4 regions of the Dorea ammoniilytica genome follow, and region 4 is predicted to be linked to each of the others. Evidence: predicted binding sites of a transcription regulator. Region 4 holds the regulator's gene; each other region holds the start of a gene.

Region 1 (7,531 bases), on a different contig from region 4:
CTGCAACAGCTGTGCCTCGTGTACATCCATCGGATTGATCCGGTCATTGTTGATGATCGGACGGAGTCTCGGACAGGAAAATGCGATCTCGGCATGTGGGTATTTGCGCTGCAGGAGCCATGCATGATAGCCTGTAGCAAATGCGTCCTTGCGGAAATCATCCAGCCCTAAGAGAGCACCGAATCCGACACCGCGCATGCCGCCCATCAGTGCGCGTTCCTGTGCATTGACACGATATGGGAAAATACGCTTGTGTCCGGCGAGGTGGAGTGTTTCGTATTTGTCGGAATTGTAAGTTTCCTGGAATACGGTTACGTAGTCGGCTCCGCATTCGTGCAGGTAAGCATATTCATCGGAATTCATAGGGTAGACTTCTAATCCGATGACTTTGAAATATTTTCTTGCAATCTTACATGCCTCGCCGATGTATTTGACGTCAGATTTGACACGGCTCTCTCCGGTCAGGATCAGGATTTCCTGGAGTCCGGATTTGGCAATGGCAGCCATTTCCATGTCGATCTGCTCTGCGTTAAGCATCGCACGGCGAATCTTGTTGTGACAGTTAAATCCACAGTAAATGCAGTAGTTCTCGCAGTAGTTGGCAATGTACAGCGGCGTAAACATATTAACGCTGTTGCCGAAGTGCTTTCTGGTCTCGCGCTGCGCAGCCTGTGCGATCTCTTCCAGAAATGGAAGTGCAGCAGGGGAAAGGAGTGCGGCAAAGTCTTTCGGTGTTACCGGATCTGCCTGCAGTGCCCGGCGCACATCAGCAGCCGTATAGCTGTCATAGTCATAGTTTTTGGATGCTTCCACCACCTGATCCATAATGTCAGAACCTGGATCCTCCATACCTGGCAGGTAGGTCATGTGGTCAATACGGTTTTTCTTCTGATCTTCCAGAATTTCTTCGTTCAGAATACTTTCGTTCAAATGTTCTTCTGTTGCATGTTCTTTCATAATGCTCGCCCTCCTGACTTACTCGTGTAAGAATCCGGTCAGTGGTGAAGAAGCGCTTGCACCACGATCCAGAGTTCTTCCAAGACCTGCGAGATAAGCATTACGTCCGGCAATGATAGCGTCGCGGAATGCAGAAGCCATGAGAGCAACATCTCCTGAGGTTGCAATAGCTGTGTTTGCCATGATAGCTGCTGCACCCATTTCCATTGCTTCACATGCCTGAGACGGACGGCCAAGACCTGCATCTACGATAACCGGAAGATCGATCTCGTTGATCAGGATCTGGATAAATTCCTTGGTGCAGAGACCTTTGTTAGATCCGATCGGAGCGCCGAGAGGCATGATACAGGCAGCACCTGCATTGGCCAGATCTCTTGCAGCATTCAAATCCGGATACATGTAAGGCATAACAGTAAATCCTTCCTTTGCCAGCATCTCGGTAGCTTTGATAGTTTCGTAGTTATCCGGCAGCAGATATCTGGAGTCATGGATAACTTCTACTTTTACAAAATCACCGCAGCCAAGCTCTCTGGAAAGCTTTGCAATGCGAACAGCCTCCTCTGCGGTTCTTGCACCGGAAGTATTTGGCAGCAGGGTAACATTTTCTGGAATGTAATCCAAGATGTTAGCAAGTCCGCCTTCATTTGCACGGCGGATAGCCAGGGTAACGATTTCGGTTCCGGCATTCTCAACGCATGCCTTTACCAGATCCAGCGAAAATTTGCCGGAGCCAAGGATAAAGCGGGAGGTAAATTCGTGACCGCCCAGTGACCATTTGTCAGTTGTCTGATTCATAATAAATAACCTTCTTTCGTGAATAATATTGATGTTGGTTTGCTCATCTGAAGGCAGGTTAGCCACCGCCTACGAATGTTACAATTTCCAATGTGTCGCATTCGGTGAGCATGGTATCTGCAAAATGCGCTTTGGACAGAATCTTGTGATTCAACTCTACAGCAATGCGACCAGCCGAATACTGGTTCGTTTCCAGATATTCAGCAACCGACATTGGATGTGGAAGTTCTACATTCTTTCCGTTCACAGTGATCATAGTGCGCTCCTTTCCTGAGAGAGTTAATTCGTGCGACGTTTCAGAGCCTGTCTCGATTACGCTGTAAATCTGCATGGCTCTGAGACGTTACAAAAAAAGAGTCCACAAAAGAATACACCCGCGGTGGTGCACCCCTTCATGAACTCCTGTTCAATCTCAAAATCAATCGTATGCCGATAAAACATATTCGGTTTTACTAACCAAAAGTATACGGAGTTTTTGGTGGGATGTCAAACATTTTGTCACCAAATCTGGAAAAATACGGTCGCCATGGAATAAGAAGAAAAAATGGAGTCATACTACCATTGTTCATAAAATACAAGGAGGAGTTACCATGATATTATCAGAAAAAGAACGCACTACGATTGAGGATTTACAGACACAGGAGAAAAGTTGTATTGAGAAATACGGAATGTACGCCGGGCAGGCAAAGGATCCTGAGTTGAAGAAGCTGTTTCAGACATTGCAGAGTAAAGAAAGAGAGCATTACGATTCACTCGGAAGAGTCTTGAAAGGCACAGTACCGTCGTGTGACTGCAACGACACGGCAGGGCGTGATTATGAACCGAAAGCGACATATACAGCCATGAGTTCACCGGAAGAAAAAACAAAGGATGCATTTCTTGCAACGGACTGTATTGGAACGGAAAAACTGGTGTCAGGAGAATATAATACTAACGTATTTGCATTTGGAAATACAGAAGTCAGGAAGCTGCTGGCGGACATTCAGGTAGAAGAACAGAATCATGCAGAAATGCTGTATAAGTATAAAATGGTGAATGGGATGAAGTAAAAATGCCGGGCAGCGGAAGTGGATCATGATTAAGTCTGAAAAGTAGACTCGTCACCATGCAGTATCCGGATAAAGTCGCGGAGATAAGGCTTATTCCGGTAAGATTTGTAATATAATCCAAAAGAATATATATCATTATTACAGAGAGTGCGCTTCGTTAGGTGCTGATATGCGGGGAGGCGGATATCTGGAAGAAGCGCTACGCCGTATCCTGCATCAGCCAGAAGGAGCGCATTTTCTGTTGTTTCACAGTAATATAACTGGGACGGTTTCTTGTCTTTTGCATATTCCCATTGCCCGTTGTAGATGGTTGGGGAGATCACGCCCGGATCATACAGAATGATGGCATAATCGTTCAGGTCATCTGCGGTGACCTGATGCTTCTGGTTTAGTGGCAGCGTGTCCCGGAACAGACAGGCAAAGTGTGGACGGCATAACTCTTTATAATGAAGAGAATCTTTGACACCTGGAGCGTGGAATCCCACAGCAACGTCCAAAGCTTCCCTTTTCAGGGCATCTGGAAAATGTGTTTCCGGAAGAATGAGAACCTTTGGGTGGAGCATCGGATAAATGTCTTTCATCTGTTCCAGTGCATTAGAAAGTAATTCCATGTGCAGAGGATTGGCACAGCCAATATGAAAATCGATGATTTTAGACTCGTCCTGGCTGGCAAAACGCTGGACGGAACGTCTGGAAGTATTCACTATAAGCTGGGCATCTGACTGGAAAATACGTCCATTTTCCGTGAGTCGTACCATTCTTGTACTGCGGATAAAAAGTTGGGTACCCAGTTCTGCTTCTAATGTATGGATCTGTCTTGTAATGGCCGGCTGAGAGACATTTAACTGCGTAGCAGCCCTGGCGAAGTTCAGATGTTCAGCCACGGCCAGAAAACATTCTATTTGAAATATCGTCATGATATACCTCCTGAAAATCGAAAATGAATTATTATTAATTCGTTTCTGTTATTAATAATAGCATTTTTTGAATTCTAATACAAAGCATTCTGTTGTAAAATGTTTGATTGTATCTGAAAGACAATAAGAATGACAGGAGGAAAATGATATGCCGATGCATAAGAGAGAAAGTTTGATTTACACGATTATGATGTGTTTTACGATGGTGTTGTGGATGAGTATTTATAATGTAACATTACATATGGGAATTTTGAATGTGGAGACGATAAAGGAAGCGTGGCTTGGATTCCCGATCGCCTATGTCTTTGCGATGCTGTGTGACTGGTTTGTAGTGTCTGGTCCGGCAAAAGGATTTGCATTCCGTTTTCTGGTAAACCCGGACAGCAGTACGATGAAAAAAGTGATTGCAGTATCTTGCTGTATGGTAGTTCCGATGGTAATTATCATGTCGTTTTATGGCGGAATGGAAGCATGCGTGAGATCAGGAGAGTGGAGTGCACTGCCAATCATCTGGCTGACCAATATTCCGAAGAACTTTATTATGGCGTTGCCGTTTCAGCTGATCGTTGCGGGACCGCTTGTGAGAAAAGTATTCCGTACGGCATTTCCAGTAGGAACCATACTTGCGGAGTAATTTATAGAATATTAGGTTTATAGAAAGTTTATAATTAAATTAGCACTCATCTCTTTACAGTGCTAACAAAGTGTGTTATATAATATATATAGCAAATAAAACAAACACACTTGAGGGACGAAGATCCCGATAGCTATAGATGAGGAGGATGCTTTATGGTATTGGCTAACAGAGGTTATAACAGTTTATTTGATAATATGTTTCGTGATCCGTTTTATGGACGCAGTCAGGAGCGCACAGAGACGCAGGTAATGCGGACTGATATTTACGAGAAAGACGGCAACTATCTGATTGAGATGGATCTTCCGGGTTACAGCAAGTCTGATATTCAGGCAGATCTGAAGGACGGTTATCTGACAATCACGGCTCATAATAATGAGACTGATGAGGAGAAGAAAGCCAAAGGTAAATGTATTCATAAGGAGCGTTACACAGGCACTTGCAGCAGACAGTTTTATGTAGGCGAGGATCTGACACAGGAGGATATCAAGGCAGCATTTAATGATGGAGTGCTGAAGCTGATCGTGCCAAAAGAGATCAAGAAAGTCGAAGAAGAGCCGAAGTTTATTACCATTGAGTAATGAAATGCGGAAAGTTCGCACAATGAGTGCTTTATTATAGATGGAGATCGGAGATTCCGGTCTCCATTTTTTATGCCATTTTTTGCGGGAATGTGTTATAATGGGCGGTACGAAAAAGAGAAAGAATTGGAGGAAATGAGAATCAATGAAAAGAGAGAGCTTTAAGAGCCGTCTGGGCTTCCTGTTGGTTAGTGCAGGATGTGCGATCGGTATCGGCAATGTATGGAGATTTCCATATGTGGCAGGACAGAACGGAGGCGGTTTTTTTGTATTATTATATCTGATTTTCCTGGTAAGCATGGGACTTCCGGTATTAACTATGGAGCTTGCGGTAGGACGCGCGAGTCGTAAAAGTGCGGTTATGGGTTACAAGGCGCTTGAGAAGCCTGGCAGCAAATGGCATATTCACGGATGGTTCTGCATCCTTGGGTGTTATGTGTTGATGATGTATTATACAACGGTATGCGGCTGGATGATCAGCTACTTTTTTAAATTTTTGACAGGAGAATTTAAGCCGGGAATGAATGCAGATCAGGTAGGGGCAGTATTCGGAGGACTGCTTGCATCACCGGGACAGATGGGCGCATGGATGGTAGTATCTGTTGTGGCTGGTTTCTTTGTATGTTCTAAGGGACTGCAGGATGGTCTGGAGAAGATCAGTAAGTTCATGATGGTGGCACTGATGGTGCTGATCCTGGTACTGGCAGTACACAGCCTGGTGCTTCCGGGTGCGGGAGAAGGACTGAAGTTCTATCTGGTTCCAAGTGTGGATAAGATTCAGGAAGTCGGCATCCGTAATGTGGTAACCGCCGCGATGAATCAGGCATTCTTTACACTGAGCCTTGGAATTGCGGCAATGGAGATTTTCGGAAGTTATATGTCTAAGGATCACACCCTTCCGGGAGAGGCAGCAAGCATCTGCGGACTGGATACATTTGTAGCACTGATGGCTGGTATGATCATTTTCCCGGCATGTTTTTCATATGGAGTACAGCCGGATGCAGGTCCGTCACTGATTTTTGTGACGCTTCCGAATGTATTTGTAAATATGGCGGGTGGACGCGTATGGGGAGCACTGTTCTTCCTGTTTATGGTATTTGCAAGCTTTTCTACTGTTATTGCAGTATTTGAAAATATTATTTCATTCAGCATGGATATGTTTGGCATAGAACGTAAGAAAGCATCTGTGATCAACTGTGTGATCGTACTTGTTGCCAGTATCCCATGTGTACTTGGGTATAATGTATGGAGCAATCTCCATCTGATCGGAGGAAGAGATGTGCTGGACAGCGAGGACTTTATTGTCAGCAACCTGCTTCTGCCGATTGGTTCCCTCATCTATCTGCTGTTCTGTGTGACTAAGATGGGATGGGGATTTGATAAATATCTGGATGAATGTAATCAGGGAACTGGATTACGTTTTGGTAAATGGCTGAAACCATACTTCCAGTTTATACTTCCGATATTGATCCTGATTATTATCGTTCAGGGATTAATTTGATAAGTAACAGAAAGGTATAAACAAGCATGGATTATGAATTGCTGTTAAATGAGATCATTAATATAGGTAAAGAGATGATCAAGAGCGGTGCGGAGACGAACCGGGTTGAAGATAGTATGTATCGTATGCTGGAGAGCTACGATATTGGGCAGTGTAGCGTGTTCGCGATTCAGAGTAATATTCAGGTAACGATCAGATCGAAAGACGGAACGTTTATTACGCAGGTGCGCAGGGTCCACAGGACAGGATTTAACTATGATCGTCTGGATTATCTGAATAATCTTTCCCGCTATATCTGCAGGAACCAGCCGTCTGTTGCAGAGATTCAGGAGAAGTATGATGGGGTGATGAGCCGTAAGAAACAGCCGGCGTATATTGAGTACCTGGCTTCCCTCATGGGCGGTGTTGGATTTGGCGTGTATTTTGGATGTGATCTGGAAGATACACTTGTGGGAATTGTGGTTACTGTGCTGGTACTGGTGTGGTTTGGACGGCGCCTGAAACGCAAAGAGCATAATCTGGTCGCTTATAATCTGATCGTGTCGTTTGTGGCTACGGCGGGGATATTTGGAGCATATCATCTGGGGTTCGGCAATCATCCTGACCGTACATGCCTGGGGCTCAGCATGGTACTGATCAGTGGACTGTGCGTTGCGAACGGTCTTCGGGATCTGGTAAGCCGTGCATATCTGTCCGGATTTTTGAATATTATTCATGCTTTTGTCGGAGCTGTGGGGATTGCCTGTGGCGCGGAGCTTGCAATGATATTGTTTCGGGGAGAGATGTATGAAATGTGTCTGACTCCCAGTGTGCCGGTACAGCTGATATCCTGTGGCATTGCAAGTATGGGATTTGCATGGTTATTCAAGGCGGCCGATAAACAGGCGTTTTATGTTGGGATTGGTGGCAGCATGACCTGGGGAGCATATCTGATCGCACAGTATTTTCATGGGGATGCATTTATCTGCACGATAGTAGCGGCAGCTGTGGTAGCAGCCTATGCATTTATCATGTCCAGATACCATCGGGCACCGGCTACCATTTTCCTGACGACATCTATCATGCCTGTGGTACCGGGGGCAAGCCTGTTCTATATG
Region 2 (7,531 bases), on a different contig from region 4:
ATCCGTGTATACAGCGTTGCCTTTGGTGACACATAAGATTCGATGGCATGGATAAATGCATCAATCGCACTGGTAGCAAAAAATGAATACGGAAGCTTGGTCAAAAGCTCCGGCACAAGCACTGCCTCATCCGCAAAAATGCTGTCGTCCGCTAATCCCATTTTACTGTGAATACTGGTCAATTCTGCGATAGATACGTTGGACACTTCTGATCCTGCACCGCAAGTGGTAGGTACTGCAATCAGGGTATGCGCTTTCTTCAGAGGTACCTGTCTGCGGTACACCTGCTCAGCAGTATGTTCACCTTCCAGCACCAGAATCTTAGCCATATCGATGACTCCACCGCCACCGATCGCTATGATACGGTCACATCCGGATGCTTTATAATCTGCGATCAGCGCATCGATCATCACATCCGTCGGTTCTCCTTTTCCATACTCGCTCTTGTATTCCACATGGGCATCCAGACCTAACGGCGTAAAATACGCATCATAGGTACTCTTGCTCGCCAGGATAAAATCTCCCTTGCCAATCTGATACGCCTCTGCAAATTCTTTTGCCGTCTCACATTTGTTAATTACCGTCTTCTGCTGAAATAACTTCATTGCACATATCCTCCGTGTCTTTCCTTCAAATCTATCGTTTTATTCAATAACCTGCAGTTCTTTAGTATAAGAGTTCAGCACTTCCACACCGTCTTCTGTTACCAGTACCAGATCCTCAATTCGAACTCCTGTATCTCCCGGCAAATAAATACCAGGCTCAATAGAGAAGATCATGCCAGGCTCTGCTTTTGTCTCATTTGTCAACGATACATCACCAAACTCATGCTCAGACAATCCGATAAAATGTCCCAGACGATGATTGAATCCCTCACCGTATCCTGCTTCAGTGATAATATCTCTGGCTGTTTTATCCAGTTCACAAAGCGGTACGCCAGGTTTGATCTTTGCGATAGCTGAACGATTTGCATTCAGTACCAGATTATAGATCTCTTTATTCTTCGCTGTTACTTCTTTATAGCAGAAGGTACGTGTCATATCAGAGCAGTATCCGTCCTTGATACATCCCACATCAAACAGGATCACATCTCCTGCTTTCAGCACCGTATCATCTGGCATGTGATGCGGATCGGCTGCATTGGCTCCAAAAGACACGATCGGATCAAAGGAGAATCCCTCTGCTCCCAGTTCTTTGTAGATCTCAAGAGTCTGATCAGCGATCTCTTTCTCTGTAATGCCTTCTTTTACAAGCTCACGGAATCTCGCTATAGCCTGATCATTGACCTTAGATGCTGCACGCATCTTGTCTTTTTCTTCTTCATCCTTAATACCACGGGTAAGATCCACTGCCAGAGAAGAATTCTCAAATCCTGTAGCTGCCTGATTTTCCATCAGTGGCAATAAGAATCTTGCTTTGATATCTTTATCCACGCCTAATTTACTGCCTTTATCGATATATTCCATCACATAATCCATGACTGGATCCGTGTCACTGTACCATACCTGCTTCAGCTCCACACCGTCCGGAATGGTAAACAAGTTATTCAAAAATAATACATGCTCCCCATTTTTTCTTAACAACAGTCCAAAGAAACGCTCATATGGTTCAATGTAAATTCCTGTCATATAATAAATAGACATCGGATCTACTACCAACATCTGGCTTAATCCACGTTCTTCCAATGCCTTCATAATGCGTTCTGTTCTTGTATTCATTTGCTTATCCTCCTGTGAAATGGAATCTCATAACCTCAATAATCGAGCAGGCTGGCACCTATTCGACCTGTACAAAAATCCGCCGATAGTCATCACCATCGACGGATTCATTATATCACATTATTTTGCAAGCTTCAGCATAATCTCATTACTTCTCTGTACGAAAGCTGTCATCTCTTCCGGTGATAACGGCTTATGCGCCAGCATAGCCAGGTCATATAACTGCTTACAGAAGATACCTGTATTCTCTTCATCCTTATGTGCCTGTACATACTGTACCAGCGGATGATTCGCATTCAGTACCAGTGTGCCGGTCGTTCCAAACATAGACGGATCCATACCTGCCATACCATACATCTTCATCATATCCTGCATACGGCGACTTTCTTCTGACAGTGTGATCATAGCTGCCACAGACTCATCTTTGATCTTCTCTACCTTCACTTCCAGATTCTCATTGCCAAGCTCTTTACGGAACAGTGCAACCAGTTCATCGGTTGTCTTCTGGAATGCCTCCTTCTCTTCCTCAGATACTTCTTCCTTAGAAGATGCATTGACATCCGCATCAATTCTCTGGAACTTCAGTTCCGGATTGCGCTGCTCTAACTGTGTAATGAACGGAGAGTCAATGTTGTGTGACAGGATCACAGCATCCTGTCCCTGCGCACGGAACATATTGATGTACTGGCTCTGCTGCTGTTCATCTGTCACATAGTAGATGGTAGTCTGCTCTTTATTCTCAGCGTTGTCACCTTCCGGCTTCTCTGCTTTCTTATCTTCCAGCTTGCCACCATTATTCTCTACACACTCTTTCAGTGTCAGATACTTATGATCAATATTCTTGAACAAGATGTAATCTGTCATCTTATCACAGAACTTCTCATCCTTCAGGCATCCAAACTTGATAAACGGACTGATATCATCCCAATACTTCTCATAAGACTCTTTGTCTGTCTTGCACATTCCGCTCAGCTTATCTGCAACCTTCTTGGAAATATAATCCGCGATCTTATTAACAAATCCATCATTCTGCAGAGCACTTCTGGATACGTTCAGTGGCAGATCCGGGCAGTCAATCACTCCCTTTAATACCATCAGAAATTCCGGAATTACTTCTTTGATATTATCTGCGATAAAGACCTGATTGTTATACAGCTTAATGGTTCCCTCTACAGAATCATATTCGGTATTAATCTTCGGGAAGTACAGGATACCTTTCAAGTTGAATGGATAATCCATGTTCAGATGAATCCAGAACAATGGCTCCTTGTAATCCATAAATACCTTGCGGTAGAAATCAATGTAGTCTTCTTTGCTGCATTCATTCGGATGTTTCGTCCACAACGGTGTCGTATCGTTAAGCGGTACCGGACGCTTGTTGATCTTAACTTTATCCTTGGCAGGAGATACTTCTACCATCTCCTTCTCACCATTTTCATTCTCTTTTTCTTCCATCTTGGCTTCTTCATGGATACGCTCTACGACTACGTCATCCTCTTTCAAATCTGCCTCATCGATAGTCTCATACTCCTGCTCCGCATTCGCCTTCTCCAGATAGATCGGAACAGGCATAAATGAGCAATATTTCTCCAGTACTTCTCTTGCACGGTATTCATTCGCGAACTGTAAACTATCCTCATTCAGGAACAGTGTGATCTCGGTACCAACACCTTCCTTATCGCCTTCTGACATCTCATATTCTGTGCCTCCGTCACTTACCCAGTGTACCGGCTTTGCCCCTTCTTTATAAGAAAGTGTATCAATATGAACCTCATCGGCAACCATGAATGCAGAATAGAATCCAAGACCGAAATGACCGATCATATCATCTTCTGATGTCTTATCTTTATACTTCTCCAGGAATTCTGTTGCACCGGAAAATGCAATCTGGGTAATATATTCTTCAACTTCATCTTCTGTCATGCCAAGACCATCATCGATAAACTTCAAAGTCTTATCTTCCGGGCTTACAACAACACGAATCTGTGGTTTGTAATCATCCGGAAGCTGATATTCACCCATCATATCCAACTTCTTAAGCTTAGTGATCGCGTCACATCCATTCGACACCATCTCACGGAAGAAAATGTCATGATCGGAATATACCCACTTTTTAATAATTGGGAAAATATTCTCACTGCTGATTGATAATGAACCTTTTTTTGCCATGTCTATCACTCCTGTTTTTATTCTATATAATATCAGAGCCTGCCAGCCCTTTTTCCCGTACTTTATGTACAAAAATTATGATAATACTGTAAAATTTAAAAGTCAATAGAAAATTAGCACTCTTTCAAAAAGAGTGCTAATAATTTCCTTAAATTTATAAACTGTTTATTAAATCTGTCTTCCAGGTCCACCGGAGCATCTTCAAGAAGATTTACTCTACGCTCTTCAAGGACTCCACCATATTGATCTTCTTCAGTTTAAAATACATGATCCAGTTGATCAACAATGAAAATCCCACGGTAAACAACAGACTATAAATAAAACTCGGCAGATAGATACTACGTCCAAACATAGCTGCATCTACTTCCACCGTCTGAATCGTAAACAAATGCAGAACCTTGCCAAGCACAACACCCACTGCTGCGCCGATAAACGTCAACAGAATATTTTCACGGAATACATACTGTGCCACTTCTCCGTCGTAGAATCCCAATACCTTCAATGTAGCTAATTCCCGCTGCCGCTCTGTGATATTGATCGTATTAAGATTATAAAGTACAACAAATGCCAGCATTCCTGCTGAAATGATCAATACAATAATAACAAGATTAAGGCTGGACAGCATTTCATCCAACTGTTCCTGAATATCATGAACATAGCTGATACTTAAAACTTCATCCCGTTTCATAATCTTCTCGCCAACGTCTTCTACCTGTGTCTGGCTATAAGAATCATCCGTTTCAAACAAAACACTGTTATACTCCGGCATTGTACCAAACACCTTATTATAATAAGCTGGTGTCATATAGATATAATGTCCCATATAATTCTCACATATATGAGAAATGGTAAGTTCTTTATCGCCGTTTTTCTCATCCTGAATCGTGATACGATCTCCCACTTTAGCGTTTAGAAGCTTAGCAGTCTTTTCACTGATGATCACGCCATCATCTGTCAGTTTGTATTTCTCACCTGATTTCCGGTCGTGAAAATCTACATACCGTCCTATATTTTTCACATCTCCAAACACCGTAATGTAAGCCTGACGCTCTTTCTTTCCATTCTTAAGTGTAATGCTCTTCATATAAGCATCCATATAAGACACTACGTCTTTGTCCGTATCCAAAAATGTATTCAGGTGTTCTCGATCCTGCTCATCCAAATCTTCCTGCAGCACGATCTGACCGTCATAAAGCTGGATCTCAGAATACTGTATATCTGCAATCTCATATACAGAATCCCTAAGTCCATATCCCACGATCATCAGCGCCATACAGCCACCAATGCCAAATATTGTCATAAAGAAGCGCTTTTTATACCGCATCAAATTGCGTACTGTAGATTTCCACGAGAAATTCAATCGTTTCCATATAAACGGAATCTGTTCCATGAAAACCCTTTTTCCTACTTTAGGAGCCGGAGGACGCATCAGCTCAGACGGCTGTGCTCCCAGTTCCTTATAGCAGGCAAAAATTGTTGCCATCAAAGTGCACACAATTGCTGCTGCCGATGCCATAATACCGTATGACGGCACATATGGCACCAGAATCTCCGGAATGTGATGATATAAAATACCATATGAATAAATGATTATATACGGCAAAATCTTCTCACCAACCAACACTCCGAGAATACTTCCGGTGATAGTTGCCAAAAACGCATAACCAATATACTTCATAGCAATTGTTGATCTGCGATATCCAAGTGCTTTCATCGTACCAATCTGTACTCGTTGTTCTTCTACCATACGAGTCATACCGGTAAGACTGATCAGAGCGGCTACCAAGAAGAACAATACCGGGAAGACTTTTCCTATAGCCTTCATCCGATCTGCATTCTCCCCATAACCATTGTACTCCGGCAATGTACTTCTGTCATAAATATACCATTCTGCCTCCGGGATATCATCGATCTTTTTCTCACCATCTGCAATCTTATCTTCCCCATCCGCAATATCCTGTGCTGCTTTTGTTCTGCCTTCTTCCAAATCTTGTTTTGCATCTGAGATCTTATTCTCATTTTCCGTAATCTCAGACATCCCTTTTTCCAGTTCCTGTTCCTTCTCCGACAGTTCTTGCCAGCCGGCATTAATCTGCTCCTGTCCACTTGTCAGCTGCGCCGGTACTGACGCCAGCGCTGCCTCAGATGCATCCAGTGCGGCTTTCGTATCTGAAAGCTGCTGTTCCGCAGAAGCGAGCTGATCTTTTGCCATCTGCAGTTGAGCTGAAAGCTCTGTTTTCTGCTGCTCCAATCCCTCCAGCTGCTGCACCAGTCCAGCGTATTGTGCTCCTATCTCTGTATTCGGATTTCCATAAATGGATTCATCATTACCACACATATCTTTGAGTGCCTCTAATCCATTATTGCAGATATCAATCCCCGCCTGAATCTGTTCAAGAGCTGCTTCGCCTTCTGTAATCTTCTGTTCTGCCTCTGGCTTTCCTGCTTCAAATGCAGTCTTCCCTGCTTCATATTGAGCACGTCCATCCTGTAATTGCTGCACACCATCTGCATATTTTGCTTTTGCCTGATCCAGCTCCTGCTGTTTCTGTGTCAGCGTATTCTTTGCTTCCTCTATCTGAGCCCTGCCGCTTCTGATCTTTTCTTTCGCATCTGCCAGCTGACTTTCTGCATCCGCTATCTGTGTCTCCGCATCTGATAATTCCTGTTCTGCCTTCGCTTTTCCCTCTTTCAGATCTATCTTCGCCTGATCCAGCTCTCTGGTAGCATCATCGACCAGTTCCCGTCTCCTGATGATTCCCCGATCATTGGAGAGTTCCTTCACATCATCCATAGCATCATCTATCAGATCTTCGTATTCATCTGTATAAGCAATACACGCTTTCGCTCCCTTTACTAACAGATAGCATTCTGTGTACACGTCCTGTGTAAATGTCTCCCTCGGAACCACAAGAAATGCTGACAGACTTCCGTTACCGATCGTCGTACTGCCTCTGCCGTAAGATATATAATACGGACTGTTCCCTGTGCCAACCACAGTAAGTTCATCTGTTGCCAGTGTATCTGTAACCGGGTCTTCCGTACCGGACGTAAGCTTGATCTTATCTCCGACCTTATAGGTGCTCTCGTCATCTGCCAGACATTCGCCAGACTTCTCCGGAAGTCTTCCTTCTGTAACCGTAATCTGATTCATATCCTCAGACAACGACATCACATGCAACGCACGCTGTTTCTCCCCATCATAATTCAGAAAATCCCCACTATATGCGCCTTCTGCTTTATCGATACTGTCCAGTCCTTCGAATGCTTTCACATCATCTTTTGTCAATCCCAGTGTACTGATAACCTTGATATCCATCAGATTCGCCTGGTCAAAATACGCATCTCCTGTCACACGCATATCCGGTTCCGAAGCACGGATTCCAGAGAAAAATGCAACACCAAGCGCCACAATAAACAGAATCGACACAAAACGTCCCGAGCTTTTTTTAATCTCTCTGAAAAATTCAATCGTCGTAGTCTTCATATCCAAGCTCCTACCATTCTATCGTCTCGACTGATACCGGATGCGGATTCAACGTCATCTTCGATACCTTACCATTCTTAATCTGGATCACCCGGTCTGCCATTGGTGCGATTGCCGAGTTGTGCGTAATCAGGATTACCGTCATCCCCTTTTCTCT
Region 3 (7,531 bases), on a different contig from region 4:
ATTGGATAAGGATTCAGAGCTGTCTTGTGACCATTTTGATAAGAAGCAGCATTTCACGCAGCCGCCGGCACATTATACAGAGGCATCCCTGGTACGCAAGCTGGAAGAACTCGGTATCGGACGCCCAAGTACCTATGCGCCAACCATTTCTACCATTATTGCCAGAAGATATGTGGCAAAAGAAGGTAAGAATCTGTATATGACAGAGATCGGTGAAGTGGTCAATAATATTATGAAAGAGTCCTTCCCGGCAATTGTGGATGTGAATTTCACAGCCAATATGGAAGGTCTGTTGGACTGCGTGGCTGAAGGAAAAGTGGAATGGAAATCTGTTATCGAGAATTTCTATCCAGATCTGGAAGCAGCCGTTAAGAAGGCTGAAAAGGAACTGGAAAGCGTCAAGATAGAGGATGAAGTTACGGATGTAATCTGTGAAGAATGTGGTCGTAATATGGTAGTCAAATATGGGCCACACGGTAAATTTCTGGCGTGTCCTGGGTTCCCGGATTGCCGCAATACGAAACCTTATCTGGAAAAGGTGGGTGTTGCATGTCCGAAATGTGGTAAGGAGATTGTATACCGCAAGACAAAAAAAGGCAGACGATATTACGGATGCGAAGGTTATCCGGAATGCGATTTTATGTCATGGCAGAAACCATCTGAGAAAAAATGTCCGAAGTGTGGAGGGTACATGCTGGAAAAAGGCAATAAGCTTGTCTGTGCGGATGAACAGTGCGGCTATGTAGAACAAAAAAGTAGTGATAACTAGTAATTTTCAGTAGACTTTAGTTTAATTCCGAAAATTCAGAAAAATATACAAATTACAACTCTTTATAGTTGAAATTGATACAATTGTGTGCTACTATATCCAATATAAGGAAGGTGATATGAATGGGCGTGCAATTGCTAGATAAAACTAGAAAGATTAACAAATTACTGCACAATAATAACTCCAGTAAAGTGGTCTTTAATGATATCTGCCGCGTATTGACAGATATTCTGGATTCCAATGCACTGGTAATCAGTAAAAAGGGCAAAGTGCTTGGTATCGGATGTTGCAAGGGTGTTGGTATCATCACGGAGCTTCTTCGCGGAGAAGTGGGAGCGTTTATTGACGAGATGCTGAATGAGAGACTTCTAGGCATCCTGTCTACCAAAGAGAATGTCAATCTGGAGACTCTTGGATTTTCTGAAGAAGTGGCGAAGAGTTATCAGGCATTGATCACACCAATCGAAATTGCCGGTGAGAGACTTGGAACCCTGTTTATATACAAACAGGAATCAGAGTATGAGATTGATGACATTATTCTCAGTGAGTATGGTACTACAGTTGTAGGTTTGGAGATGCTCCGTTCTGTAAACGAGGAGAGTGCAGAGGAAAGCAGAAAGGAACAGATTGTACAGTCTGCGATCAGTACACTGTCTTTCTCGGAACTGGAAGCTATTATTCATATTTTTGAAGAATTGGATGGAACCGAAGGTATTCTGGTAGCAAGTAAGATTGCTGACAGAGTGGGGATTACCAGATCAGTTATCGTTAATGCACTTCGTAAGTTTGAAAGTGCGGGCGTGATCGAGTCTCGTTCATCAGGCATGAAAGGTACTTACATCAAAGTTGTGAATGATCATGTATTTTCAGAACTGGAACGTATAAAAGCTGAAAAAGAAAAATAAGTATAAGGGTATCGGGCAACTGATACCTTTTACTGTTTCTGGAAAAGGAGGCGGCAGAGAGATGTGTGAAGGATGCTCAGCAGAGCTCCAGATGAAGCAGATGATCCTCGAAGACGGAGTGATGGAAGATCGGATACATTACTGTAAAGTATTATTCGGTAATGAAGATCAGGAGACGTTAAAGATGCTTCTCCGAGGCGAAGAGGTAGATGTGATTTCTCTGGATGCAGTATATAACTGCAAGCTAACCGATGGTGAGAATGTAGAAGAATGCGATGGCATGGTCCTGGAACGCTATCTGGGGGATGAAGGGAATATTCTGATATTTCAGATTGAAAATGGATTTTATAAAAATAGTCTAAACTAAATAAAGTGTGTTGACAAAATAAAGAGAGAGTGCTATTTTATATCTAGAAAGTTTTTAGCACTCTCTTTTTGTGAGTGCTAACAGATAAATGAACTTTATTGAAGGAGGAATATAAAATGAAGTTAGTACCATTAGGAGACAGAGTTGTGTTGAAGCAGCTGGTTGCAGAAGAGACTACAAAGTCAGGTATCGTATTACCGGGACAGACAAAAGAGAAACCGCAGCAGGCAGAGATTATTGCAGTAGGACCTGGTGGAGTTATAGATGGCAAAGAAGTTGAGATGCATGTAGAGCCTGGACAGAAGGTTATTTATTCTAAATATGCAGGCACAGATGTAGAAGTAGATGAAGAAACATATATTATCGTTAAACAGAGCGATATTCTTGCAATTGTAGAATAAGGAGGAATTAATCATGGCAAAGGAAATCAAATATGGACATGACGCCAGAACGGCACTGGAAGCTGGTGTGAATCAGCTGGCTGATACAGTAAGAGTAACATTAGGACCAAAAGGACGTAACGTAGTACTTGGTAAGTCTTTTGGCGCGCCGCTCATTACAAATGATGGTGTTACGATCGCAAAAGATATTGAACTGGAAGATGAATTCGAGAACATGGGTGCGCAGCTCATTCGTGAAGTCGCATCTAAGACTAATGACGTAGCAGGTGACGGTACTACTACAGCTACTGTACTTGCACAGGCAATGGTTAACGAAGGTATGAAGAACCTGGCAGCAGGTGCTAATCCGATCGTACTTCGTAAAGGTATGAAGAAAGCAACTGATGTAGCAGTAGAAGCTATCAAAGAGATGTCAAGCAAGGTTACAGATAAGCAGCAGATTGCGAGAGTTGCAGCTGTTTCTTCTTGTGATGATGAAGTAGGACAGATGGTTGCAGACGCTATGGAAAAGGTATCTAACGATGGCGTTATCACAATTGAAGAGTCTAAGACAATGCATACAGAGCTTGACCTGGTAGAAGGTATGCAGTTCGATCGTGGATATATTTCAGCTTACATGGCTAATGATATGGAGAAGATGATTGCTACACTGGATGATCCATACATTCTGATTACAGATAAGAAGATTACAAACATTCAGGATATTTTACCATTACTTGAGCAGATCGTACAGTCTGGTGCTAAACTGCTTATCATCGCAGAAGATATCGAAGGAGAGGCTCTTACAACTCTGATCGTTAACAAACTGCGTGGTACATTCAGCGTTGTAGGTGTTAAGGCTCCGGGTTATGGTGACAGAAGAAAAGAGATGCTGAAAGATATCGCTACACTGACAGGTGGTCAGGTGATTTCTGAAGAATTAGGACTTGATCTGAAAGATGCTACGATCGATCAGCTTGGTCGCGCTAAGTCTGTTAAGGTTGAAAAAGAAAGCACAGTTATTGTAGATGGTATGGGCGAGAAAGATGCAATTGAGGCTCGAGTTGCTCAGATCAGAACTCAGATTGAAGAGACTACATCTGATTTCGACAGAGAAAAATTACAGGAAAGACTTGCAAAACTTGCAGGTGGCGTAGCTGTTATCCGTGTTGGAGCTGCTACAGAAACAGAGATGAAAGAAGCTAAGCTTCGTATGGAAGATGCTCTTGCAGCTACAAAGGCAGCAGTAGAAGAAGGAATTATCGCAGGTGGCGGATCTGCTTACATTCACGCTTCTAAGAAGGTTGCTAAGCTTGCAGAGACTCTGGCAGGTGATGAGAAGACAGGAGCTAACATTATCCTGAAAGCTCTTGAAGCACCGCTGTTCCACATTTCCGCTAATGCAGGACTCGAAGGCGCAGTTATCATTAATAAAGTAAGAGAGCAGGAGCCAGGTATTGGATTCGATGCATACAAAGAAGAGTATGTAGATATGGTTAAGGAAGGAATCCTTGATCCGGCTAAGGTTACAAGAAGTGCTCTGCAGAATGCTACAAGTGTAGCATCTACACTGCTGACAACAGAATCTGTTGTAGCTAACATCAAAGAAGATACTCCGGCTATGCCGGCAGCACCTGGCGGAATGGGTATGATGTAATCACGGATGATTCTGTGTGAGGAAAACTCCCTTAGGGGAGTTTTCTTTTTATATATAACGTGGTAGAATATAACTAATTATTCAAGATTTTCTATGTGTCTTGTGATAGAGTACCTGACAGGAGGAAATAGATGGCAGACATATTTGTAGAAAAAATGGTTAAAAAGAAACGAGACGGAAAGGATTTTGCCAGGATTGCACTGTGTGTTCTGCTTGTTGTATTTTCAGCTGTGATGAGTTTGCAAAGTCCGATATTTCTGGCTTTGGTATTGCTGTTTGTGTTGCTGGGACTTCTGGTGATGAGGATCTGCGATGTGGAATATGAATATCAGTATATTAACGGATATTTTGACGTGGACAAGATTTTTCACAAAGAGCACAGAAAGAATATATTTGAGGCAAATATGGTGAATCTGGTGATACTGGCTCCGGAATCAGCAGAAGTATTGAAGAGATATTCTAATGTAAAAGTTTGTGACTTTACCAGTGGATATTCTAATGAACCAGTATATGGCATGATATTTTCCGAGGAAGGCATAATGAAGAAAGTATTGTTTGAGCCGGGAGAAGAGATGTTAGCCGGAATTGCATCACAGGTACCGGGAAAGGTAGTGAAACAATAAAATCTCAGTCAGATTGTACTTTTTTGCAAAAGTAGTTGACAAATTGGTCATGTTTTTTGTAATATGACTGTTAACACATAAAGAGAAAGTGAGGTTTAATCATGGGAACAATTATTGGAGAAGGGATTACATTTGATGATGTGTTACTTGTGCCTGCATATTCAGAGGTGATTCCAAACCAAGTGGATTTGTCCACATACCTGACTAAGAAGATTCGTTTGAATATTCCGATGATGAGTGCTGGTATGGACACAGTTACAGAACACCGTATGGCAATTGCTATGGCACGTCAGGGCGGTATCGGAATCATTCATAAGAATATGTCTATTCAGGAACAGGCAGAGGAAGTAGATAAGGTTAAGCGATCAGAGAATGGAGTTATTACAGACCCATTTTATCTGTCACCAGAGCATACATTGGCAGATGCCAATGATCTGATGGCCAAGTTCCGTATTTCCGGAGTTCCGATCACAGAGAATGGCAAGTTAGTTGGTATTATTACGAACCGTGATTTGAAATTTGAAGAAGACTTTTCTAAGAAGATTAAAGAGTCTATGACGTCTGAAGGACTGATTACAGCCAAAGAAGGCATTACTCTTGAAGAAGCTAAGAAGATTCTTGCAAAGGCAAGAAAGGAGAAGCTTCCGATCGTTGATGACAACTTTAAGTTAAAAGGTCTCATTACGATTAAAGATATTGAGAAGCAGATTAAATATCCGGATTCTGCAAAGGATGATCAGGGACGTCTGCTCTGCGGAGCGGCTATTGGTATTACTGCAAATTGTCTGGAGCGTGCACAGGAACTTGTGAATGCAAAGGTTGATGTAGTGGTTATGGATTCCGCACATGGGCATTCTGCAAATGTTATCCGTACTGTTGATATGGTTAAGTCTAAGTTCCCGGATCTTCAGGTTATTGCCGGTAATGTGGCAACAGGCGCAGCTGCTGAAGCGCTGATTAAGGCAGGCGTAGATGCGGTCAAGGTTGGTATCGGACCTGGCTCTATCTGTACAACACGTATCGTAGCAGGTATCGGTGTACCACAGATTTCGGCAATCATGAATTGCTATGAAGTGGCTGATAAATATGGCATCCCGATCATTGCAGATGGAGGTATCAAGTTCTCGGGAGATATCACGAAGGCAATCGCAGCAGGTGCCAATGCATGTATGATGGGAAGCATGTTTGCCGGATGCGATGAGAGCCCTGGAACATTCGAACTTTATCAGGGAAGAAAGTACAAAGTATATCGTGGTATGGGATCCATAGCAGCTATGGAGAATGGAAGCAAAGACCGTTACTTCCAGACAGATGCGAAAAAGCTGGTACCGGAAGGTGTAGAAGGTCGTGTGGCATATAAGGGATCTGTAGAAGATACTGTATTCCAGCTGCTCGGTGGTCTGCGTTCTGGTATGGGATATTGCGGAGCACCTACCATCGAAGCACTGAAACAGAACGGGCAGTTCGTGAAGATTTCAGCGGCATCCCTGAAAGAAAGTCATCCACATGATATTCATATTACAAAAGAAGCACCAAACTACAGCGTGGATGCATAAGAATCAGATTACAGGAAACGGTGGGATATTCCCACCGTTTCTTTAATATTACGAATATTAGGAGAAAAGTATGAAAAAGGATTTTGGAGTAATAAAAGATGGTAAAGGTACGTCATTATATGTATTGAAGAATGATAATGGGTTGGAGATGCATGTGTCTGATTATGGTGCGTCCTGGGTAGCGGCACTGGTCCCAGATGCCAATGGAAAAGTCAGAGATGTTCTGCTGGGATATGATAATGCGGCAGGCTATGAGGCTGGCGGTGAAGCCATTGGCGCAACCGTAGGTCGAGTAGCAAACCGTACCGGTGGAGCAGAATTTGAATTGAATGGAAATGTATATCATCTCAGCAAAAACAAGGGAAATGATAATCTTCATAGCGGTCCTGATGTGTACCAGAAACGCCTCTGGAAGGCCTTGGAAGCGGATGACAGACATGTCGTTTTTGAATTGCATAGCCCAGATGGAGATCAGGGATATCCGGGAGCTATGAACGTGAGAGTGACTTATGAACTGAAAGAGGATAATGGTCTCTATATCTCTTATTGTGCAGAGAGTGATGCTGACACTATCTGGAATATGACTAATCATGCATATTTTAATTTGAACGGTCATGAGTCAGGCACGATTCTTGCACATGAACTTCTGGTAAATGCGGATGGATATACAGAAACAGACGAGGGATCCATTCCGACTGGAAGAATCATTCCAGTGGAAGGAACTCCGATGGATTTTCGTGTAAAAAAGGTAATTGGGCGAGATATTGAAGAAAATTATAAAGCATTGGTTGATGGCAATGGATATGATCACAATTGGACGATTAATGGTGACGGTTTTCGCAAAGCGGCAGAACTTACCGGTAATGAGAGTGGAATTACGATGGAAGTCTATACAGATCGTCCGGGAGTGCAGGTATATGCAGGTAATTACCTGAATGATGAGCAGGGAAAAGCGGGAGCAATCTACGGTAAGCGAAGTGGCATCTGTTTTGAAACACAGAATTATCCGGATGCCATTCATCACAGTGAATTTCCAAACCCGGTGCTTTTGAAAGGTGAGGTTTTAAAAACATCATCGATGTATCGTTTTTTATAAGATAACAGCTTGTGGTGCTATGTAGAGAACGTAAAAGATAAGAAAATCATAAGCAGTAATTTATAAAATGTTTCGAAACATGTGTTACTATGAGTATACAGGAGAAGAAACATGAAGTTTAAGAGACGAAAGAGAAGTTATAAGAAACGTCAGTGTACCCCGAGACAGAGGCAGAACC
Region 4 (7,531 bases):
CCGAGTCCCTGAGTGATCATGTTGTAAATGGTCTTGCCTGTGGACTGCAGCAGTCTCTCAAATGTAATCTGCATGAAGATACCGACAGACATGACGCAGATGATTGTCATGTACTGTGTACCGTATTTGACGATCAGCGGGTCACTGGTCTGCGCTGAGAAGAATGCATGCGAACAGGTAATGCCGATCACAGCGAATACGATACAGCTTATGATGCCGAGAAAGATACCGTTGCGGGCAGCGCGGTTGGCGCCCTTGAAATTCTTCTCGCCTAAGTTCCTTGACAGCAATGCATTGATACCGACTCCGGTTCCGGATGCCACTGAGATCATCAAGGTCTGGATTGGAAATGCCAGTGATACAGCTGTAAGAGCTTCTTCACATAGCTTGGCAACGAACATGCTGTCTACAATGTTATACAGAGCCTGCACGAGCATGGAGATCATCATCGGCAGGGACATAGAAATAAGTAGTTTGGGAATAGGCATGATGCCCATTTTGTTTTCTGTTTGTACTGTTTGACTCACGAGTACTCTTCCTTTCTTAACTATAAAAATATGTGAATATTTTACCGGGGTTATCCGGTCTGTAACAAAGCATACAGCGGCAATTATAACATTTTCATATATATAATGCAATGTGCAACATACCCTATTTAGCATTTTCATATGATAAATAAGGAAAATGTGTGAGGTATGGAATGGATTATGAGAATGAATGGAAAAAAAGATGGTGTACTGATGGCGTGTTACGCCTGTTTACTGGTGATTGGCGGATTATTAACATGGTTGAAATATGACTATAATACAGTAAAAATGGAGGATGTGCGAGAAGCATGTGGCTATGTCAGCGCATCAGCGACGCCTGTTGAAGCACCAAAGATTGCGCTTACATTTGACGATGGTCCAAGCGCTGTGTGGACACCGGCTCTGTTGGATGGGCTGAAAGAGAGGGGCGTGAAGGCAACCTTCTTTTTAATAGGAGAAAATGCAGATAAAAATCCGGAGATCGTGAAACGCATGGCCGAGGAGGGACATCTGATCGGCAATCATACCTATCATCATGTGGAACTCATAAAGGTATCGGAAAATGAAGCACGGTTGGAACTTGCAGATACCAGTGCTGTGATTGTCAGGATTACAGGAAAAGAGCCGGAGTATATGCGTCCGCCGTTTGGCACATGGCAGCGAAAACTAGAACAGGATATCCAGATGCTTCCTGTGCTTTGGACCATTGATCCACTGGACTGGACGACGGAGAATCAAGATGAGATCGTAAATAAAGTAGTGACGGAGGCAGAAGAAAATGATATTATTCTATTGCATGACTGTTATAAAAGTTCGGTAGAAGCCGGCCTCCGGATTGTAGATATTCTTCAGGAGGAAGGCTTTGTGTTTGTAACGGTAGATGAATTACTATTGAACTGATGAAATGAAAATGTTAAGAATACAAAAGAGAGTTGAAAGGACAGATCTAAGATGGATTTATTTGAATATGTAAGAGAAAAGAATCTGGAGAAGGAAGCACCGCTGGCGTCACGGCTTCGTCCTACGACGTTGGAAGAGGTGGTAGGACAGCAGCATATTATAGGAAAGGATAAGCTTTTATATCGAGCTATTAAGGCGGACAAGCTGAGCTCCATTATCTTCTATGGACCGCCGGGAACTGGTAAGACGACGCTTGCTAAAGTGATCGCACATACGACCAGCGCGGATTTTAAACAGATCAATGCTACAGTTGCAGGCAAAAAGGATATGGAGGATGTAATAAAGAAAGCGCAGGATCTGAAAGGAATGTATCAGAAGAAGACGATCCTTTTTGTAGATGAGATTCACCGCTTTAACAAAGGACAACAGGATTATCTGCTTCCGTTTGTGGAGGACGGTACGATCATACTGATCGGAGCAACGACTGAGAATCCGTATTTTGAGGTGAACAGTGCGTTGATTTCCAGATCCAGTATTTTTGAACTGAAACCGCTGAGTAAGGAAGATATTAAAAAGCTTTTGGAACGTGCGGTATATGATGTCGAAAAAGGTATGGGAAGCTACTGTGCAGTGATCGATGAAGAGGCACTTGATTTTCTGGCAGATGTGGCAGGCGGTGATGCGAGAAGTGCACTGAATGCGGTAGAGCTTGGCATCCTTACTACGGAACGGAGCACCGATGACAAGATCCATATTACGATCGATGTGGCTGCTGAATGTATCCAGAAACGAGTCATGAATTATGATAAAACCGGAGACAATCATTACGATACCATTTCCGCATTTATCAAAAGCATGCGTGGCTCGGATCCGGATGCGGCAGTTTATTATCTTGCTAAGATGCTTTATGCCGGCGAGGATATTAAGTTTATTGCCAGACGTATTATGATCTGCGCGGCAGAAGATGTGGGTAATGCAGATCCGATGGCGCTCACTGTGGCAGTCTCGGCATCACAGGCAATTGAGCGGATCGGTATGCCTGAGGCACAGATCATTCTGTCTCAGGCAGCAACTTACGTGGCAACTGCACCAAAGAGCAATTCTGCGGTTAATGCGATTTTTGAGGCAATGGATAATGTCAGGAAAATGAAGACCACAGTGCCGTCATATCTCCAGGACGCCCATTACGGCGGTGCAGCTAATATGGGACGAGGCATCGGTTATAAATACGCACATGATTATCCGAATCATTATGTGGAACAGCAATATCTTCCGGATGAGATCAAGGATGAGAGATTTTACCATCCAAGTGATAACGGACATGAGAAAGATATCAAAGAATGGATGAATTTTCTAAAAAATGTATAAACGGTGTTGACAAATGAAACACCTGGTGATAGATTAATAACTGTAAAGATTAGCACTCGAAAGAAGCGAGTGCTAATAAGCTGAAAGGAGGAAGCCAGATGCAGGCAAGAGAAGAGTTAAGCGAAAGAAAGCTTACGATATTGCATGCGATTATCCAGACATATCTGGAGACAGGTGAGCCGGTAGGTTCCAGAACGATTTCCAAGTATTCGGATCTGAATCTGAGCTCAGCGACCATTCGTAATGAGATGGCCGACCTGGAAGAACTGGGTTACATCCTGCAGCCACACACATCTGCCGGAAGGATTCCATCAGATAAAGGATACCGCTTATATGTGGATATGCTGATGGAAGAGAAAGAGCAGGAGCTCAATGATATGCAGGAGCAGATGCTTGAGAAAGCCGACAAGATGGATCAGTTATTGAGTCAGGCAGCAAAGGTTCTGGCGAATAACACGAATTATGCGACGATGGTTTCCACACCAGTGAATAATGCAAATAAGATTAAGTTCATTCAGTTATCCAACGTGGATGAAGAACAGTTGCTTGCAGTTATTGTGCTGGGAGGTAACGTGATCAAGAACAAGATCATTACCATGGATGAGCAGCTTAGTAATGAGAACCTGCTGAAGCTTAACATGCTTCTTAATACGAGTCTGAATGGCATGTCTATTGAAGAGATTAATCTTGGACTGATTGCCAGACTGAAGGAGCAGGCAGGTATTCACAGTGCAGTAGTCAGTGATGTGTTGGACGCAGTTGCAGATGCCATCCAGGTAGATGACGGTATGCATATTTATACCAGCGGCGCGACCAACATTTTCCGTTATCCGGAGTTATCCGATAAGCAGAGTGCGCAGGAGATCATCAGTGCTTTTGAAGAGAAGCAGCAGTTATCCGAACTGGTGACACAGACACTGGCACAGGAAGACAACACAGGTATTCAGGTATACATCGGTGATGAGACACCTGTACAGACCATGAAGGATTGCAGTGTTGTGACAGCTACATACGAGTTGGGAGAAGGAATGAAAGGTACGATTGGTATCATCGGACCAAAGCGTATGGATTATGAACATGTATTAAAATCGCTGAAGAAGCTACAGAGCGAACTGGATGCGATTTTCCATAAATCAGAATAGAAGAGAAAGGTGGTATACCATTGGAGAAAGAAAAAGATATTCATCATACAGAAAAGACTCAGGAAGAGATGGTAAAAGAAGCTGTAGAAGAAGCTAAAAAAGCGGCTTCAGAAGCAGAAGCTGAGAAGCCTGAGGCTGAAGCCGAAGAACAGAAAAGTTCAGAGGAAGCAGCGGAACAGGCAGAAGCCGATAAAGAAGAAGCTTCAGAAGGAAAGAAGGGAAAGCTTTTCGGTAAGAAGAAAAAAGACAAAAAGGACGAGAAGATTGAAGAGCTGACAGACAGACTCACTCGTCAGATGGCAGAGTTTGATAACTTCCGCAAGCGTACAGAAAAGGAAAAGTCCCAGATGTACGAGATTGGTGCGAAAGATATCATAGAGAAGATCCTCCCGGTTGTTGATAACTTCGAAAGAGGTCTTGCAGCAGTGGCAGAGGACGACAAAGAAGATCCATTTGTTCAGGGAATGGATAAGATTTACAAACAGTTGATGACCACCCTGGATGGTATCGGTGTGAAACCGATCGAAGCAGTTGGTCAGGAATTTAACCCGGATTTCCACAATGCAGTGATGCATGAGGAGAATGAAGAAGCCGGTGAGAATACGATCACCGAAGAATTCCAGAAGGGTTATATGTATCGTGACTCCGTAGTGAGACACAGTATGGTAAAGGTTGCAAATTAAGGAGGAAATAGACATGGGAAAAATTATTGGTATTGATTTAGGTACAACAAACAGTTGTGTAGCTGTTATGGAAGGTGGTCAGCCGACCGTTATTGCTAATACAGAAGGAGCAAGAACAACACCATCTGTTGTAGCATTTACAAAGACAGGCGAGCGTCTGGTAGGTGAGCCTGCAAAGCGTCAGGCAGTAACTAATGCAGAGAAGACAATCTCTTCTATCAAGAGAGAGATGGGTACAGATTATAAAGTAACGATTGATGGTAAGAAATATTCTCCACAGGAGATCTCAGCAATGATCCTTCAGAAGCTGAAAGCTGATGCAGAAGGATACCTCGGTGAAAAGGTTACAGAGGCAGTTATCACTGTTCCTGCTTATTTCAATGATGCTCAGCGTCAGGCTACCAAGGATGCAGGTAAGATCGCAGGACTTGATGTAAAACGTATTATCAATGAGCCTACAGCAGCAGCACTTGCTTATGGTCTTGATAATGAGAAAGAGCAGAAGATTATGGTATACGACCTTGGTGGTGGTACATTCGATGTATCCGTAATCGAGATCGGTGATGGCGTTATCGAAGTACTTTCTACAGCTGGTAATAACAGACTTGGTGGAGATGACTTCGACCAGAAGATTACAGATTATATGCTTTCTGAGTTCAAGAAACAGGAAGGCGTAGATCTTTCTACAGATAAGATGGCACTGCAGAGACTGAAAGAAGCAGCTGAGAAAGCTAAGAAAGAACTTTCTTCTGCAACAACAACTAATATCAACCTTCCATTCATCACTGCAACAAGTGAAGGACCGAAGCATTTTGATATGAACCTTACAAGAGCTAAATTCGATGAATTAACTCACGATCTGGTAGAGAAGACAGCTGAGCCTGTAACAAGAGCTCTGGCAGATGCTGGTATTACAGCTTCTGAACTTGGTCAGGTACTGCTGGTAGGTGGATCTACACGTATCCCGGCTGTACAGGACAAAGTAAGACAGATGACAGGCAAAGAGCCTAGCAAATCTCTGAATCCTGATGAGTGTGTAGCACTTGGTGCTTCCGTACAGGGTGGTAAGCTTGCAGGAGATGCCGGCGCAGGTGATATCCTTCTTCTTGATGTTACTCCACTTTCACTGTCTATTGAGACAATGGGCGGTGTGGCTACAAGACTGATCGAGAGAAATACTACAATTCCTACTAAGAAGAGTCAGATCTTCTCTACAGCAGCTGATAATCAGACAGCTGTAGATATCAACGTAGTACAGGGCGAGAGACAGTTCGCAAGAGATAACAAATCCCTTGGACAGTTCCGTCTGGATGGTATTCCGCCGGCAAGACGTGGTGTACCACAGATCGAAGTTACATTTGATATCGATGCCAACGGTATTGTAAATGTATCCGCTAAGGATCTTGGAACAGGTAAGGAACAGCATATTACAATCACAGCTGGTTCTAATATGTCTGATGATGAGATCGATAAGGCTGTAAAGGAAGCAGCAGAGTTCGAAGCTCAGGACAAGAAACGTAAAGAAGCAATCGATGCTAAGAATGATGCAGATGCTATGGTATTCCAGACAGAGAAAGCTATGGATGAAGTTGGCGACAAGATTGATGCTGCAGACAAGGCTGCTGTTGAGGCAGATTGCAAAGCACTGAAAGAGCTTCTTGAGAAAGTAAATATGGATGATATCTCCGATGCACAGGTTGCAGAAATCAACGCTGGCAAAGAGAAACTGATGCAGAGTGCACAGAAGCTGTTTGCTAAGGTATATGAGCAGTCACAGGGTGCACAGGGCGCAGGTCCTAACCCAGGAGCAGGCGCAGGTCCGAATCCGGGACCGGCTCCGGAAGGATTTGACGGAGATGACGTTGTAGACGGAGATTATAAAGAGGTATAATCCTTGAGTGACCAGAAACTGGTACTAAGGTGGTTCTGCTGGGCCGGTGGAGGTGACGAAACCGGTCTGGCAGATTTCTTTGTATAAAAATATTTATGATGCCAGGGTCAAAAGGTCTAAATCCACATGAGCTCGCTCATAAGTGGATGAAAGACCTTGGAACCCGCCCCAATATGAGCCTAAAAGTGGGATGCTAATCCCACGATATGCGAATAATTGGGAGGATTGTGGGAGTGCATAGCACGGAACAATCCGCAGGCATCATAGTTGGGGGCTTTTGACCCCAACATCATATTTATGTAAAAACTGCATGTTTTGAATTAAGGAGAAGTGGTTATGGCGGAGAAACGCGACTATTATGAGGTGCTTGGAGTCAGCAAGGATGTTGATGATGCAACTCTGAAGAAAGCATACAGAAAGGTTGCTAAGAAATACCATCCGGATATGAATCCGGGAGACAAGGAAGCTGAGAAGAAGTTCAAAGAAGCTTCGGAGGCATATGCTGTACTTAGTGACCCGGAGAAGAGAAGACAGTATGATCAGTTCGGTCATGCGGCATTTGAAGGCGGTGCAGGTGGTGCCGGCGGATATGGTGGATTTGATTTTAATGGTGCTGATTTTAGCGATATATTCGGAGATATATTTGGAGATTTGTTTGGCGGCAGCCGCAGAGGCGGCGGTCGTGCAAATCAGGGGCCAATGAAAGGTATGAACATTCGTAAAGCAGTGCGCATCACCTTTGAAGAGGCTGTGTTTGGATGTGAAAAAGAGATTGATGTAGTATTGAAAGATCCTTGTACCAAGTGTAATGGTACCGGAGCTAAGCCGGGTACTTCACCGGAGACCTGTAGCAAATGTGGCGGCAAAGGTCAGGTTGTCTATACACAGCAGTCATTGTTTGGTATGGTACAGAATGTACAGACTTGTCCGGACTGTGGCGGAACCGGTAAGATTATCCGTGAGAAGTGTCCGGATTGTGGAGGTACGGGATATACATCCAGCAGAAAGAAGATTTCGGTA

Evidence for each region. The regulator HrcA, encoded in region 4, represses chaperone genes, less so after heat shock. The targets are predictions, from matches to a motif close to TGTTAGCACTCNNNNNNNNNGAGTGCTAACA.
Region 1: the regulator HrcA is predicted to act here: its motif matches at 4,390-4,420, upstream of OCV65_RS03000 (Hsp20/alpha crystallin family protein).
Region 2: the regulator HrcA is predicted to act here: its motif matches at 3,999-4,029, upstream of htpG (molecular chaperone HtpG).
Region 3: the regulator HrcA is predicted to act here: its motif matches at 2,094-2,124, upstream of OCV65_RS07400 (co-chaperone GroES).

The regions. Positions count from the first base shown of each region.
Region 1 is NZ_JAOQJV010000002.1:166,598-174,128, forward strand. It holds gene thiH (2-iminoacetate synthase ThiH) at 1-957, opposite strand, end outside; gene OCV65_RS02975 (thiazole synthase) at 976-1,752, opposite strand; gene thiS (sulfur carrier protein ThiS) at 1,811-2,008, opposite strand; gene OCV65_RS02985 (ferritin-like domain-containing protein) at 2,343-2,801, shown strand; gene OCV65_RS02990 (LysR family transcriptional regulator) at 2,831-3,718, opposite strand; gene OCV65_RS02995 (DUF2798 domain-containing protein) at 3,867-4,352, shown strand; gene OCV65_RS03000 (Hsp20/alpha crystallin family protein) at 4,508-4,933, shown strand; gene OCV65_RS03005 (sodium-dependent transporter) at 5,079-6,434, shown strand; gene OCV65_RS03010 (threonine/serine exporter family protein) at 6,461-7,531, shown strand, end outside.
Region 2 is NZ_JAOQJV010000010.1:40,602-48,132, reverse strand. It holds gene OCV65_RS08690 (4-hydroxybutyrate dehydrogenase) at 1-605, opposite strand, end outside; gene OCV65_RS08685 (M24 family metallopeptidase) at 645-1,718, opposite strand; gene htpG (molecular chaperone HtpG) at 1,839-3,887, opposite strand; gene OCV65_RS08675 (ABC transporter permease) at 4,099-7,374, opposite strand; gene OCV65_RS08670 (ABC transporter ATP-binding protein) at 7,385-7,531, opposite strand, start outside.
Region 3 is NZ_JAOQJV010000007.1:91,692-99,222, reverse strand. It holds gene topA (type I DNA topoisomerase) at 1-769, shown strand, start outside; gene codY (GTP-sensing pleiotropic transcriptional regulator CodY) at 892-1,674, shown strand; gene OCV65_RS07405 (hypothetical protein) at 1,736-2,041, shown strand; gene OCV65_RS07400 (co-chaperone GroES) at 2,158-2,442, shown strand; gene groL (chaperonin GroEL) at 2,456-4,078, shown strand; gene OCV65_RS07390 (DUF6106 family protein) at 4,210-4,701, shown strand; gene guaB (IMP dehydrogenase) at 4,803-6,257, shown strand; gene OCV65_RS07380 (aldose epimerase family protein) at 6,328-7,353, shown strand; gene OCV65_RS07375 (peptidoglycan recognition protein family protein) at 7,465-7,531, shown strand, end outside.
Region 4 is NZ_JAOQJV010000001.1:41,306-48,836, forward strand. It holds gene OCV65_RS00195 (MATE family efflux transporter) at 1-527, opposite strand, end outside; gene OCV65_RS00200 (polysaccharide deacetylase family protein) at 816-1,427, shown strand; gene OCV65_RS00205 (replication-associated recombination protein A) at 1,479-2,795, shown strand; gene hrcA (heat-inducible transcriptional repressor HrcA) at 2,894-3,937, shown strand; gene grpE (nucleotide exchange factor GrpE) at 4,006-4,620, shown strand; gene dnaK (molecular chaperone DnaK) at 4,634-6,511, shown strand; gene dnaJ (molecular chaperone DnaJ) at 6,848-7,531, shown strand, end outside.